Regions from separate parts of the Paenibacillus sp. WC2504 genome, predicted to be linked through region 3. Evidence: riboswitches for the same ligand, from Rfam matches in the RefSeq annotation. Region 3 holds a riboswitch; each other region holds the start of a gene.
The links. A riboswitch is a leader RNA that binds a small molecule or an ion and turns the genes downstream of it on or off. The one in region 3 is predicted to bind ZMP and ZTP.
Positions count from the first base shown of each region.

Region 1: it holds a riboswitch for ZMP and ZTP, as region 3 does, so the genes downstream of both, ACUN27_RS16710 (GNAT family N-acetyltransferase) here and ACUN27_RS11860 (bifunctional 5,10-methylenetetrahydrofolate dehydrogenase/5,10-methenyltetrahydrofolate cyclohydrolase) in region 3, are expected to answer to the same signal.
Region 2: it holds a riboswitch for ZMP and ZTP, as region 3 does, so the genes downstream of both, rpiB (ribose 5-phosphate isomerase B) here and ACUN27_RS11860 (bifunctional 5,10-methylenetetrahydrofolate dehydrogenase/5,10-methenyltetrahydrofolate cyclohydrolase) in region 3, are expected to answer to the same signal.

Region 1 is NZ_JBQZFH010000001.1:3,751,996-3,757,272, reverse strand. It holds gene ACUN27_RS16715 (Gfo/Idh/MocA family protein) at 1-1,075, opposite strand, end outside; gene ACUN27_RS16710 (GNAT family N-acetyltransferase) at 1,150-2,226, opposite strand; ZMP/ZTP riboswitch at 2,277-2,356, opposite strand; gene ACUN27_RS16705 (CBO0543 family protein) at 2,423-2,923, opposite strand; gene ACUN27_RS16700 (alpha/beta hydrolase) at 2,977-3,936, opposite strand; gene ACUN27_RS16695 (carboxylesterase family protein) at 4,046-4,720, opposite strand; gene ACUN27_RS16690 (SDR family oxidoreductase) at 4,859-5,277, opposite strand, start outside.
Region 2 is NZ_JBQZFH010000001.1:80,553-85,829, reverse strand. It holds gene spoIIR (stage II sporulation protein R) at 1-548, shown strand, start outside; gene ACUN27_RS00385 (L-threonylcarbamoyladenylate synthase) at 584-1,651, shown strand; gene ACUN27_RS00380 (manganese efflux pump MntP) at 1,716-2,276, shown strand; gene ACUN27_RS00375 (low molecular weight protein arginine phosphatase) at 2,392-2,994, shown strand; ZMP/ZTP riboswitch at 3,052-3,132, shown strand; gene rpiB (ribose 5-phosphate isomerase B) at 3,236-3,694, shown strand; gene ACUN27_RS00365 (TIGR01440 family protein) at 3,706-4,311, shown strand; gene glyA (serine hydroxymethyltransferase) at 4,354-5,277, shown strand, end outside.
Region 3 is NZ_JBQZFH010000001.1:2,727,261-2,732,537, reverse strand. It holds gene ACUN27_RS11870 (TolB family protein) at 1-1,031, opposite strand, end outside; gene ACUN27_RS11865 (CBO0543 family protein) at 1,163-1,618, opposite strand; gene ACUN27_RS11860 (bifunctional 5,10-methylenetetrahydrofolate dehydrogenase/5,10-methenyltetrahydrofolate cyclohydrolase) at 1,711-2,562, opposite strand; ZMP/ZTP riboswitch at 2,619-2,697, opposite strand; gene ACUN27_RS11855 (hypothetical protein) at 2,756-3,289, opposite strand; gene ACUN27_RS11850 (hypothetical protein) at 3,432-3,953, opposite strand; gene ACUN27_RS11845 (ABC transporter transmembrane domain-containing protein) at 3,988-5,277, opposite strand, start outside.

The DNA.
Region 1 (5,277 bases), 1.0 Mb from region 3:
CGTGCGCCCAAGGCTGAGTTGTTGTCGTTAACTCTTCCCCCGACTCGATGGCCGCTTGCATCATAATAGACAAATAATGATCCTGCATAGCCTCTTCCAACCCATAGCATTCCGGCCCACCTTGCAGATAGTCCGCCATCTTGCTTAAACTCGTAGCGATAGCAATCTCATCGTCAGATAAGCGGCTAGGAACAAATGGATTTTCATATACCCATTCATCATTTGCTGTAATGCCTCGGTGATAGTACCCTTCAAGGTTACCATTATGGCCAGTATCGATTCTTCGCAGATCACCGTATATCGGTGTTTTGAAATCCCGCAAATAGCGGTACGTTTCGTCTGTTAGTTCTCCGCGGTTTCCACGAACGAGGAAGCGATTTTTGCGAACCCAAGAAAAATACTGATCTCCTGTAAAATCAAACAGTGCCAGCTTATTTCCGAAGGAAAGTGTAACGATATCCTGGACAGAATCAGCCATGACTTCACTTTCGGGAGGTCCATTACGCCCAGGACCTTTCACCAGATTCGACGTAAATCTCTGTCCCCGGATGACGGCATTCTCGAAGTCAATGCCTAGCAACTTTCGTATCAAACTAATGCCATGGTAACCATGAGCTGCCGAGACTTGCACTTGAGAAACGTCGCCTAGTTTGCCGGCCCTCACTAAAGAAATACGCGCAGCATGCATCGGTTGATACAAGTATTGTTCGGCTACCTGTACGTGTCCTTTCAGCTTTTTCAGGGATTCGTACAAGTCGATCATGGTCGCGATGTCCTTAGCCGGAGGTGTCTCTGTCAAAACGGGAATTCCCCGCTCAGCTAATTCCAATGTGCAGGAAGGCGCTGCCTCCCATGGGACGCATACGACCGCGAACTGAATTGGCCCGCTTGAAGCGAAAGACTCCATATCACGATAGGTTTTCACACCCCACTCATCTTCAATCTCCTTGCCGCGTTCCTCGTCACGGACTAGCATCGCACGGACGGCGAAATGCTGGGGCAGCGCTTTGGCAATCCGCAAATAAAAATCGGCTCTCCACCCTCTGCCGACAATACCGAATTCTATCAATGACATGACCGTTCTCCTCGCTTTCGTTAAATGCCACTATGATAATAGAAAACTTACAAGTTTTACTAGATTTTATTTTACTAAAGGATCTGCCGTTCATACAAGTGCGCGGTCCATCCTTGAGCTTCATAGCGTCCACAAAACGCGAATCCTTCACGGGTATAATATCTGTTGAGTGCCTTGTTATCAGCCATACAATCAAGGCGAATCCAAGATTTCCCTTGTTCTCTGATATAGCTTTCCGCCCAATTGAGCAACCGCGTGCCTATCCCCATGCCTGGATAGTCCCGAGAGGTCGCCAAACGATGCACATAGCCAGCATTTTCGTGGAATTGCTCGCCCCAGATCTCTTCGTCCCTCCATTGAATGGAAAGACAGCCGACGGGTACTCCTTCCATGTGCGCCACAAAAAACTCATCCTGTCGAATCAAATCGAACACATACGCTTGCGTAAACCTCTCCTCACGCCACTGAATAAAGCCATGCGTCCGCTCAATCCACCTGGCTGCATGAACCAGAAGCTCTCGCACCGACTCTGCATCTGCCAGTTCTGCTCTGCGAATGTCCAGCTTGCCCTGCCAACAGTACTCCAGCCGTGCAGCTGTTTCCATCGCCAATGCTTCACCTGACAACCTTGCTACAACATGTAACGCCGCATCAAATCCTGTAGTTACACCGCCGGACATGACGATTCTTCCGTTATCAACATACCGGACATTCTTCACAACTGTCGTACCAGGTGAAAGCATGCCCTGTAAAAGGTCGTACGCCATCCGATTCGTTGTCACACGAAGCCCCTCCAATAAATCCGCTTTCGCCAGCAGTAAAGCGCCTGTACATATGGAGAGCACAATTTCGGCGTTGTTCGCCGTTTCACGCACCCAATTGATCAGTGGCAAATTGTTTATTTCTGTGCGAGCTCCCCACCCTCCAGGCATAATGAGAATGTCAATTGCAGGGCAAGTATCAAAACTAAATTGTGGCGTAATAGTGATACCGCTAACGGTTGTCAATGGGGTTGCCTTTTCGGCTACCGTAAAGACCTGAAAATTGCTGCTCAAATACCCAGCCACCCCAAATACATCATGAGGACCGGTAAAATCCAACGTATCAACCTTATCGTACAGCACAACTCCGACATGCCTTGTCCTCTTCATCGACATCATCTCCTCAGAAATAAAAAAGAGCACCTGACCCATTGGATCAAACGCTCTGCCCAGGCGATCGGCTATATGACATACGCGCTCCCCCGTAGTCCTCTACGTTTCGCCAGTTACGCATACCAGAATTTCCCTTTATTATACAAATAAAAAATGAAGCCGTCTAGATGAATACACTTATTTCCTGAACCGATCATTTAATTGGAACTTTAAATAGGACTAATAAACCAAAAGCGAGTGTTATGGAAATCACATACGTAAGTATTGGCCGACTGAAATGTAAACGAAGCATTGGAAACGTGATCATATTAAATACAACGGAATAAAGCATGGTCCAACCGTTAAAATGTTTAATCGCTCCTGTAAACATGTATATGACTTCAATGAGGGAATAAATGACGACCCATAATCCTATCCATAATGTTGCTTTAGCAACTCCTTTTGGGTATAAACCAAGGAATATCAGCGTTGTAGCTGCAAATGCCACTAAACAACATATTTCAGTACCTATCCCACTATGAATTGGAGGCTTCGACTGATGCTGCCATAGAGGGTAATCTTTTGTCAGCAAAATATAAAATACGTCTCCAAGCAAGAAATATAACATTGTTGCATGGTATTTTTGCCAATTTCGCCAGTCTCCCCAACGCCATGCCGAAAGGACAGATAATATAGCCATAGCAATGAAAATCATTTCGAATACCCCGTAACATTGCATCGTTTTACTTGTATTGTTCCCAGATCCATTTACACGTATGCTCTCTCACTTTCACGGATCCATGCATTTGCAAGCAGAATAGCTCCTCTTGCTGCAGCTGTGTCCGCAAGCGCGTTGAGCATGAGGAAATCATGAATTGTACCTTGGAAGCGTACAGCTGTAACCCGAACCCCGGCTTCTCTCAATTTATTCGCATATGCTTCTCCTTCATCCCTTAGTACGTCTGCTTCAGCTGTAATCACAAGTGCTTCCGGAAGTCCTTTCAGTTGTTCTATGGAAGCTCTTAAGGGTGAGGCGGTTATTTCCGCTCTCTCTCCTGGATCAGTTGTATACTGGTCCCAGAACCATTTCATAGCATCCTGGCGAAGGAAATATCCTGTTGAAAAGTCTTTATAAGACTCCGTCTCAAACGACGCATCAGTGACTGGATAAAAAAGCACCTGTTTGCGGATCTGAGGACCTCCGCGCTCTTTGGCCATTAAGGTAATGGCAGCGCTCATATTACCACCGACACTATCCCCTGCAACTGTTATGTTGTTTGAATGTAATCCCTTTTCTTTTCCATGCTCGGCAACCCATTTTAGAGCGGCAAATACTTCCTCAATCGCAACCGGATATCTTGCTTCCGGCGACAGGCTGTAGTTTGTAAAAACAACTGCGGATTGAGACCCAACCGCTAATTCTCGAATTAATCGGTCATGCGTATGGACATTTCCGAAGACCCAGCCTGCACCGTGAGTGTAAAGAATTACTGGTAAGGAGCCCGAATGGTTTTGAGGACGAATAATCGTTAGAGATATGTCCCCTTTGAGCCCTCCCGGGATTGTTAAATTCTCCACGTCAACAGGCAACTTGGCGATAGGTCCGTTTTGAACTTCGTCAACGGTTTCCCTTCCTTTTTTCGGCCCTAAATCAAAAAGAAATGGTGGGTTAGCTGTAGCTTTTACAAAGTCTTGTGCTGCTTTTTCAAGTACGATTTTCTTCTTCATTTTTGGAACCACCTTTCATTTAGCTTCATTTTGTGGTCCCAATTTATTAACCAATTTGATGGGAGATTAATCTCTTACTTTTCATTGTCACTTTTTAGATTGAATGGAATTACCCTAGTCGTGCATTTCTTTTGTGTTTCAGTAGCCACATATATAATTCTTGATTGTTATACGTCTCTTCCATGACTTTATGGCTGTGACCCAGTTCGGAGTAGTATGTCGCTCTGATGTTTCCACCTATATTTGTGATCGACCTAACCATATCTTCTGTCCCGGTTACTCGAACAACATCATCGTCCACACAATGAAAAGCCCAAATTGGTATATTCTTTAGCAGGTTAGCTTGCTCCGGCTCAAACCACCCTGAAATTGGCAGGATGGCTGAAAAAAATTCAGGTGCTCTTGAAGCAAAATCCCATGTTCCATTTCCGCCCATACTAAATCCAGTTAAATAAACTCTCTCGGTATCTACAGGGTTATTCATGATAATTTCATCAACCAAAGCCTTAACGGAATAGAATTGTTGTACCCAATTAGAGTCTGTAGGGCATTGAGGAGTAACCACAATAAATGGAAAATCGCTTTTTCCTTCTGCTATCCAGGTAAGTCCATAGTTATCTAACAAACTAATATCTTCGCCACGCTTTTTAACACCATGTAAAAAGACGATTAACGGATATTTTTCATCTCGGTTTATTCCATCAGCATACGGAAGGTATAATTGATAATTCATATTCACTTTAAATGGATTCTCTTTGCTAAAAACATGATTGGATACAGCCATTTTGAACCCTCCCCACTATAAGTTTAAAACTCATTTTACAATTAATTCCATCCTAGTTCTTCTATTTCCTGCAACCGAATTTTTTGAAATAAAAAAGCCGCGATATACGCGGCAGTTCTTACAAATATAATTTACCCCTTACGTTTCCGTCATAATGCCGCCATTTACATGAAGAACCTGACCCGTCACAAAGGACGAATCGTCTGATGCCAAATAAATGTAGGTCGGTGCAAGCTCAAAAGGCTGCCCAGCCCGTTTCATCGGTGTTTCCATACCGAAAGTTTTTACGTACTCCGCAGAGTAACTGGATACAATAAGCGGTGTCCAGATCGGGCCTGGAGCTACGGCATTCACTCGGATTCCTTTACTCACTAATTGGAGAGATAATGATCTTGTAAAAGATACGATCGCACCTTTGGTTGAAGAATAATCGACAAGCAGCGGCGCTCCGGCATAAGCAGTAACAGAAGCCGTAGAAATGATCGTACTTCCCGGCTGCAAGTAGGGAAGCGCAGCTTTCGCCATATAAAATAGTGGAAATATATTGGTACGGTACG
Region 2 (5,277 bases), 2.6 Mb from region 3:
ATGTAATTATTGAACGTATGCAAGGTTGGGTTGTTGGCCCGCATTCCTTGGATGAAGCAAGAGCGGTAGTATTGGCTCATTTACCGGAGTTTGACGCGCTTGTCGGACAAATGATTGAAGCTCGTGGCTACAGTTACACACATACGGTTGAACTTGGTAAAGTCCCTTTTCCTACGAAAATGTACGGGAATGAAGTTTACCCTGCAGGTGACTATGAGGCGCTGCGTGTCACGATTGGCAGTGGAGAAGGCCAGAATTGGTGGTGCGTGCTATTCCCGCCGCTTTGCTTTGTAGATTCTGTTTCAGGTGAAGCGGTGGCAACTGCCGCTGTAGTAGCGAAAACAGAAGGACAAGACAAATTGAAAACTTCGTCTACACCTGCACCTGCGGCAAAAGACAGTAAAGCAGCCCAGCCAACGGTCAAGCAGAAAGCAAGTACGGATGCGCAAACGCAACCTGTCATTGCTGATGCGACTGAGGACTCACAGCCTAAAGTGAAGTTTTTCTTCTGGGAAATGACCAAAAAAATCGTTTCATGGTTTAGTTAACTTGATTTCATTTTTGGAAGTAAGGATGATAGATCGTGACAAAGTACTGGAAAGTAGACCCGGATAGGGTTGGTAACAGGGGTCAAGAATTATCGGATGCCGCAGCGCTTTTGCGGGACGGGGTTACCGTAGCTTTCCCTACGGAAACGGTATACGGACTTGGTGCTGATGCTACGAATACCACAGCGGTAGAGCGTATTTTCTCAGCCAAAGGACGGCCGTCCGATAATCCGTTGATCGTCCACATTGCGGATGCGGGGCAGCTCTCAGATCTCATTGAGCCTGATAGTGTCACGCCTGACCATCATAGGCTTATGGAGGCATTCTGGCCTGGGCCTCTTACTATCGTGCTGCCTGTGAAAACAGGCGGCATTTCGCCGTTGGTGACTGCCGGTCTTACGACGGTAGGCATTCGTATACCTGATCATCCTGTGGCCCTGGAGCTGCTTCGAAAAGCAGCGCTTCCTATAGCAGCCCCTAGCGCCAATAGTTCTGGCAGACCGAGTCCAACGCTGGCGTCACATGTGCGAGAAGATCTGGACGGCCGGATCGGTGGTATTGTGGATGGCGGCGGGACGGGGGTCGGTGTTGAGTCGACAGTGATTCAGCTTGTTAATGGTGAGCTGTATATTTTGCGTCCAGGCGGCATTACAGCAGAGCAACTGCAGTCCGCACTGCCGGCTATTCGAATTCATGAGCCTGAGCGGGAAGATGTGCAGGTCTCAGAAACGCCCCGTGCTCCGGGAATGAAGTATACGCATTATGCGCCAAAGGGATACATGCATATTGTATATGGAGACAATGCTGAAGCAGTGGCTGATTGGATTCAGCGCGACATTCAAGCCGCTAGGGAGCGAGGGCAATCGACGGGAATCCTTACTTTTGAGGAAAGGGCTTCTCTATTTGAAGCTGATTTGGTAATTGCCTGCGGCTCGTTAGCGGAACCGGAAAAGATCGCACAGGGGCTTTACGCTGCATTAAGGCAATTTGATCAGCAAGGGATTCAGTATATTGCTGCAGAAGGCTGCCCGGAAACAGGGATTGGTCAGGCAATTATGAACCGTCTGCGCAAGGCAGCCGGTCACCGGCTTGTACGTGTTTAGCTAGCATGATTCCCAGTTTGTCCGCATATCTTGGTTAAGAAAGCGGACAAGGGGGACAGCACTTATGCTCGTAACTGGCGTTGAATTTGGGCAGATCATCACCATATTCATCATGGCGATAGCCTTGGGTCTGGATGCTTTTTCCTTAGGAATTGGCATCGGCATGAAGGGGATTCGCTTGTTGGATATTTTTAAAATTAGCATGGTGATCGGTATTTTTCATATCATTATGCCGTTAATGGGCATATTTATGGGACAATATGTTTCGCTTCTGCTTGGCAATGTGGCCACTGCAGCCGGCGGATGTTTGCTCATTCTCTTGGGCTCCCATATGGTGTATAGTTCAATCCGTGGAGAGGAAGCAACCTCTTTTGATCATAGATCTATATGGGGGCTTACGATTTTTGCGCTTAGTGTAAGTATAGATTCGTTCTCAGTAGGTGTATCCTTAGGCATGTTTGCGACGGATATCCTGTTAACCGTGCTTGTATTTGGTTTGTTCGGCGCGCTGCTCTCTGTAGCTGGTTTATTGGTTGGCAGACGGGTGAACGGCTGGGTTGGCGAGTATGGCGAAGCGTTTGGCGGGCTAATTCTGCTCGCGTTTGGGATCAAGTTTTTGCTATGATACAATAGAGGCGGAGCAGGCTCTGCTTATGTTTATGAAGAAAGTTTTGCTAACGCAAAACTCAGCCTACGCTTACGAAGAAAGTTTTGCTACGCAAAACTCTGAGGAGGATCTCATGTTGCGAATTCTATTTGTCTGTACAGGAAATACGTGCCGCAGTCCATTAGCAGAAGGTTTGCTGCGTATCAGGGTGCACCAAGAAGGACTTGCGGCAGAAGTTCGTTCAGCTGGCGTATCCGCGATGACGGGCACTCCGATCTCCCGAAATAGTGCAACGCTGCTGCAAGAGGCAGGGTTCAAAGAGCCTATTCGCTCATTAGCGATTCAGGAGTCTGAAGTGAAGTGGGCGGATCTTATTTTGACGATGACGATGGGACATAAACGTTCGGTTATCCAGCGGTATCCGGACGCGATTGATAAGATTTTTACGCTCAAAGAATATGTAGAGGACGATCAGCGTATCCTTCAAGCGATTGAGGAAAGAGAAAAGCTGGTGACGGAACTTCAGCTGAAGCAGGCTCTTTCACAAACGGTAACAGTTGAAGAGCGAAATCGTATTTATTTGTTGGAAGATGCCATTCCGGATTACGATATTTCCGACCCGTTCGGCGGCCCATTGGAGGTTTACCGGCAAACAGCGAATGAAATCAGCGGTAGTTTAGATAAATTGGTTAAAAAGCTTCGCGAGCGAAAAGAGGATCCGCAGTCTGGGAAATGATTTGCGAAAGACATCTTTACACCTCGTGCATAATGCGATAAGATGGATTTATCAAGCAAGACTCAATGTAACTGGCGACGAGTGGGAGTAACCACAATGGAGCATTGAGCTATACGGCCGGTCGCCTGGGCAAAAGAGCAACGCGCTATTCTTAGCGTGTCAGCTCTTTTTTTCGTTTTCTGGTGGACTTTGGGATATAATAGAAGGGTCGAATTCGAACAAGCAAAGGAGCGTTCTATCCATGAAAATTGCGTTAGGTGCGGATCATGCAGGCTATCGTTTGAAAGATGTTATTATTCCTTTTATTGAATCCTTGGGCCATCAGGTCATAGATTATGGATGCAGTTGTGCAGATTCCGTCGATTACCCGGATTATGCACTGAAGGTTTGTGAAGATGTGGTTTCCGGGGAAGCAGACAAAGGGATTCTGATCTGTGGAACAGGCATCGGGATGTCGATCGCTGCGAATAAGGTTCCAGGCATCCGTTGCGCGCTGGTTCACGATCTATTTTCTGCTAAAGCCACACGGGAGCACAATGATACGAATGTGCTTGCTTTAGGTGAGCGTGTCATTGGGCCGGGTGTTGCCGAGGAAATCGTGAAAATTTGGCTGGAAACAGAGTTTTCGCAAGGTGTGCGTCACCAGAACCGCATTAACAAGTTGCAAAGCATCGAAGATCGCTTCGCGATACATCCTTAAGGGTGACCACCATGACAAATTCCATACTTCACACGATTGCAGAAGATTTGGAAACAAATCTTCGCGAGTTGGTAAAGGTGGGCAATCTACGACCAGGTCACATTCTGGTCATTGGTACAAGCACGAGTGAAATACTCGGTCATCGGATTGGGACTTCGGGGACGTTGGATGCAGCGCGGCCGATTTTTGAAACGGCGCAGCGCATCAGCCGCGAGTTCGGTTTGCACTTGGCTTTTCAGTGCTGCGAACATTTGAACCGCGCGCTTGTCATTGAGGAAGATCTTTTCGCGATCTCCCCTCAGCTTGAGCCAGTGTCGGTTATTCCTGTGCCAAAAGCCGGCGGTTCAATGGCCTCATACGCGTACCGCCACTTCGCAAAGCCCGTAGTCGTCGAGACGATTCAAGCGCATGCCGGGATCGATATTGGCAGTACGCTGATCGGGATGCATTTGCGGCGGGTTGCTGTGCCTGCACGGCCGCCCGTACGGAATATGGGTCATGCTTATGTGACCATGGCCTTTACACGGCCTAAACTGATTGGCGGGACGAGAGCAGTCTACACACCTGAGGCTGCCGAGCAGCTCTATCAGCAAGCCGCGCCAGATGCGGATTGCTAGGTTAACTTATAGATATAAATTATCCTTTAGGAGGAATTCCATATGACAAACTTTCTAAGTAAGCAAGATCCAAAAATCGTAGAAGCTATGAATCTAGAACTTGGTCGTCAACGCGACAAAATTGAGCTTATCGCTTCTGAAAACATCGTCAGCCAAGCCGTGCTTGAAGCGATGGGTACAGTACTGACTAACAAATACGCAGAAGGTTACCCAGGCAAAAGATACTACGGCGGCTGCGAATACGTAGACATCGTCGAAGATATCGCTCGCGATCGCGCGAAAGAGCTTTTCGGAGCTGAACATGCGAACGTTCAACCGCACTCTGGTGCACAAGCGAATATGGCTGTTTACTTGGCAGCTCTTAACCCTGGTGACACCGTTCTGGGTATGAACCTGGCACACGGCGGTCACTTAACACACGGCAGCCCTGTTAATGCTTCCGGTATTCTTTACAACTTCGTTGCTTACGGTGTAAGTGAAAAAGACTTCCGCATCGACTACGACGATGTTCGTAAAGCGGCTTTCAAACATAAGCCTCGCATGTTAGTTGCTGGCGCAAGTGCTTACCCGCGCACGATTGATTTCGAAGCACTAGCTTCCATCGCTAATGATGTAGGCGCATTGTTCTTCGTTGATATGGCGCATATCGCTGGTCTAGTTGCTGCTGGCTTGCACCCGAACCCAGTGCCGCATGCACATTTCGTTACAACTACAACGCACAAAACGCTTCGCGGTCCTCGCGGCGGTATGATTCTTACGCGCAAAGCTTGGGCAGCTGCTATTGATAAAGCTGTATTCCCTGGTTCCCAAGGCGGTCCTTTGATGCATACGATTGCTGCCAAAGCCGTTTCCTTCGGTGAAGCTCTGCAACCGGAATTCAAAACTTACGGTCAAAACGTCATCAACAACGCGCAAGCATTGGCGACTGCATTGACAGCTGAAGGCATCAACCTCGTTTCCGGCGGT
Region 3 (5,277 bases):
TCCAGAGGATGCGTAAGTTGCTTCTGCTCTTTATTTGAAAGTCTCAGCTGATACAAAGCGGGAAGCGGCCATACAGCATCCTCTTTGGCTTCCTTCGACCTAGAAACAATAATCATGCGGTCGTTTTCCCATGTAAAATCACGATCCGCGAATCCTTGAGGCGTATAAGAAGCCGGCTTCATGGCGGGCAGATCCTTGAGCTTCAAATGCTTATTCTGCACCGCCACTCGGCCTTCCCCTGCAATATAGGCGAGCCTCGCCTTCGCAGGCGACCAGGCAAACCATTGCGGATAGTGAAGCATGTTATCCAATTGCTGGAACTGTTCGCCATCCGAAGACAACACGCATAAGGCATTCCCGTCCGCAGACAAAGATGCCGTTGGATGTGCGGTAAACGAGATCCACTTCTTATCACTGGACCATTTGAATATGCTTGTGCCAACAGCGAAAAAACCAGGCGACTCCGTAGGAAGCGTATAAAAATGCTTACTCTTATTAGGGTCCATTTTGGCATCGGCCGGAACCATGTACAATTCCACATTCGTCCAACCGGATGGCCGCAGCTGAGCAGGTGACGATACTAGAAATCCACTGCCATCAGGTACCCATGAGTAGTTATCCACACCCAGAGTTACATTTTTAAAGGGATCCACTTTATCGCGGCCAATCCTTGCGGTATTCAGAACGCCATCTATTTTAAAAGCAAGATCATTCCTGTTTGGAGACCACTGAAAATTGTCACCGCCTGGATACACACGGTTATGCTTTTTCGCCTCCAAGCTGTACACCCATATCTCGTGCTGCTGTTCTCCAAGGGCAAGTGAGTAAGCAATGAACTTCCCATCTGCTGACCATTTGGGCTCGCTTACCTTTTGATTTCGTGTAACTTGCAGCTCCTTATCGTCTTTTTGGACCCATAGATCGCCGCCGCGCACAAACACAGCTTGTACAGATTGCCTTGGTTCAGCGAATCCGACATTACCGCATAAGACTGAAATCACCAGGCTAATGAACATAATTTTAATTTTCATCGGTTGCCCCCTTTTCAAATCGTACAGAAATATTTTTTGCAGGTTGTTCCAAATTATTCCTGAATAAAGAGCAACAAAAAAACGCTTATCAACTCCCTCTGACCACTGGCCCGAAGAGCAATAAGCGTTTTTCATTTCCAATAGCCGTATCTTACCAAAAGCCTGTAATACAAATAAACCAGGCTATAAGCAAGTATATAAGATGCAAAGGTCCAACCTATATTCCAATGATTGCTGTATTCTACTTTCCCAAAAATAAACGCCATATATTCCAGCGCAGTCGTAGCCAAGCAAAAAAAGCCTATTTTCAGAAACGCATGCCGATTATTTTTTCGAATCCAATAAATCATATAACCGGCCATAACGGGATAAAGCCCAATATCAAGCGGAAGTGCTGAAAGTGTCTCATCATTCTCAATCAATGGGGTAAAATCCCAAAAATTCAGATGATACCCGGTATCATTGATCAAGCTAGATATTGTAACCGTAATAGGAAAGATTAGAAACACAATAATTCGAGATTTCCTGTACAGATAAATGCCAAATATCCAGGGGATTAAAAAGCCTGCAATAATGTTAAATAACATGATTTTCACCTCTTTACTCTAGATCCCCTAGTATGACCCGTTGTTGGTGAAAATATGATGTTTGCGAACTTGCAGGCTCGGACGCTCTATGCCTATCGCTTGTTTGCTATCTTTTCAGCCGCATCGACCGTATGTTTGAGCAAGGTCGCAATGGTCACTGGACCAACCCCGGCAGGAACCGGTGTAATGGCCGAAGCTACCTCACAACAAGCGTCATAATCAACATCGCCTACGTTTCCAGGATTGTAACCTGCATCTAAGACAATAGCGCCTGGTTTTAGCCAATCGCCTTGAACAAAGCGAGGTTTCCCCACGGCAGCTACGACAATATCTCCCAAGCGCACGATATCGGCCAAATTCGCTGTTTTTGAGTGGCAGGTCGTAACTGTTGCATTCTTATTTAGCAGCATCAGAGAGACCGGTTTGCCGAGAATTGGACTTCTTCCGATAACAACCGCATGTTTGCCTTCAACAGGAATTTCGTAATAGTTCAAAATGGCCATGATTGCCGCTGGTGTACAGGAAGGGAACTCAGCAAATCCAAAAGCATTTTGAGCAAATCCCAATGTCGTTACACCATCGACATCTTTATCAATACGAATCGCCTCAAAAGCTGCCCTTTCATCGATATGCTTCGGGACTGGGTGCTGCAACAAGATCCCATGCACGCTGTTGTCATCATTAAGCTTGTGAATGGCTGCAATTAACTCCATCGTAGTCGTGTGTTCAGGAAGAGTAACACGAATAGATTGAATCCCCAGTCGCTTGCATGCGTTTCCTTTCATCCGTACATAAGTTGCTGAAGCAGGATCGTCGCCGACCAACACGGTCGCTAAACAAGGAACGACGCCTTGATTGGACAAGTTTTGAATTCTGCTGTTCAGCGATGCCTTTATGGCGTCTGCGACCCGGTTACCATCCAAGATTAATGTTTCTTTCGACATTTCAATCATCCCTTTTGAGTAAATTTGAAACGCAAAGAGGTAAGGGGATATCCCCTTACCTCTGCCCAGGCGTACGGCTGATTATCTATGTGCTCCCTCATGGTTCCCCATGTTCCGCCAGTCACACACAGTTACTTGTATGAAAACATAATAACAACTATAGCGATAGTTTTCAATGCGTATGGAAAAAAGACTACCCAGACCTTACTCCCGTCGTTCCAATTCGCCTGCAATAAGCTTCCAACTCATCGAATGAAAACTTGTAGAAGGTTAAATTATTCACAACTGATGATTGGAATCCAGGCAAGCTGCTCCACCTAGAAACAATTGGCTGTATCTCCTTATTGTCAGAAGAACTCCAGAACTGGAGCTGCTTCACGTCTGGATTACCAGCTTTAATAAGGCTTAATAACGCTTCAAGTCCACGTAGAAATAGCGGTGTACGCCGATATTGTTCCAAAATAAAGGCAATCTCGACCTGACAAATCTCTCGATCTTCATAATCATTTGCCCCTGTGCCGTTCACGAAACCCGCCGCACCTACGATATCGTAAGTCTCATCGTTGAAAATCAGCATGACTTGCCCGAACTGTAGCGGACTACCCATGAAAGCTAACTTCATCACGAAAGGATATGGCAAGTTCAAAAAGGCTTGTTGCTGAATCAAAAAACGGATGTAAGCTTCGAAATCCATTTCGAACTTACAAGTGCGGAATTCGAAACCCATTATACCGGATTAGCTCGCAAATTCTCGTTGTCTTTGACGATTTTACCGAAACCGCCTTTGCTCGTACCTTTTTTAATGCTTGGTGGAATTACAATCATGCATAACGCCTCCTTATCAAGGATAGTTGTCTGTCATATGTATATTATACCTTTACGAATTTATCTAAGAAAGCCCTCAAATTGTTAATTTTGACACCAAATTTCATTTGTTTGCCAAGTATGCTATCCTCTTCATGGCTTATGTCGGCAAATTTCGCATACAATCTACATAAATATACATTATCTGCAAGTGCTGCAAATCTCACTTCCTGGACGTCCGGATTGTCAGACATAATCTCGCTTACCAAGAAGCGCAATCCTTTAATGAAGAGCCTCGATCCTCGATACGCACGGTCGGCTATGGCCATCTCTACAAAAGCGATGTGTTTATCTTCGTAATCGTGCTCTGGTGTCCCAATGTAATAAGCACTTACCGCAATAATACGCTGTACGTTTTGATCCACCACCTGAATCAACTGACCATACTTGATGAACGAATACAACATCGTTATCGTGTCGGTGGCCGAATACGAGGGATGCATATCCCGCCGGTTTTCCAGAATGAACAAACTCACTTTAGCCAAATCATCATCAGTGACGCACCGTTTGTAAATACTAGCCGTCATAACGTTTACCTTCACTCCTTCCGCAACGAAGCCTCTACATTCGGCTCAATAATGTCTGCTGCAATGTTTGTAAAATCTGTGGATACTCTGCCGTCAACCGGTGAAAAGCCTCTCGTCTGACCGATAGCAGTACCGCAGGACTCAGTGCCTTCACTGCTGCATTCCTTAATGTGTTGCGGAGCAGCGCAATTTCCCCGAAATGATCGCCATCCTGCAGAACGGCAACACGTATCTCGCCTTTGTCCGGGATATTTTTCACAATTTCAAATTTGCCTCGAACGATAATGTAGCATTTATTCCCCTCTTCGCCCTCACGAACGATTACTTCGCCTTCCTTACATGTTTCTGTTGAGAACAAGGTAGCGATATCACTTAAAAGCGCTGTCTCAATGCCTTGAAAGAACGGCAGTTTAGCAAGCCGATTGACATCCACAGTCGCATGTAGACCGTCGTGAGATAGATGAAACCCGATCTGTTTCTCCCAAAGATTCGCATACTCCCCCTTTTGATCCAGAAGCTCTTGATGGGTGCCGCTTTCAATGATCTGTCCGTCTTTAAATACATAAATGACATCGGCGTGCACGACTGAAGCCAGTCTATGTGTAACGGAAATAATCGTTTTGTCTTTCCGGCTTTGCCCTATCAACTCATTAATATCGGCCTCCGTCGCCGGGTCTAACGCCGATGTGACTTCATCGAGCAGCAGCAACTTCGGCTTCCGCAGAAGCGCTCTCGCAATGGACAGTCGCTGCCGCTCTCCACCCGACAGAGAGCCCCCTTCGTGGTGAATCTGCGTGTCGTATCCATCTGACCAGTTGACAATGGTATCGTGGATCCGCGCCTGCTTCGCCGCTTCTATCATTTCTGCTTCCGTCGCAGCTTCATTATTTATCAGCAAATTATCACGAATGGAAGCGTTAAACAGAAATGTATCCTGCGTAACAAGCGTAGACAGCTTTCTTAGCGACGCTTCACTTGCTTGACGCAGATCGCAATCATTGATTGAGATGGCCCCCTGGTTCGGATCATAAAACCGTGATAGCAGCTGTAAAGCCGTGCTTTTGCCAGATCCGCTAGGCCCTACGAAAGCCACATACATGCCTTCCGTAATACGCATGCTCACTTCCTTTAATTGATTCGCTTCATCGTTATATCCGAACGTCACCCGATCCATCTGAATTGAAGTAAAAGATGAAGATAAAGGTACAGGATTCTCCGCGTCAGGAACGTCCGGCTGCTGCTCCAATATCTCCTTCACCCGGCGGAAACTGATACTCGAATCAATGAGATTTGGAATAAGGACCGACAAATTTGTAACCGATTG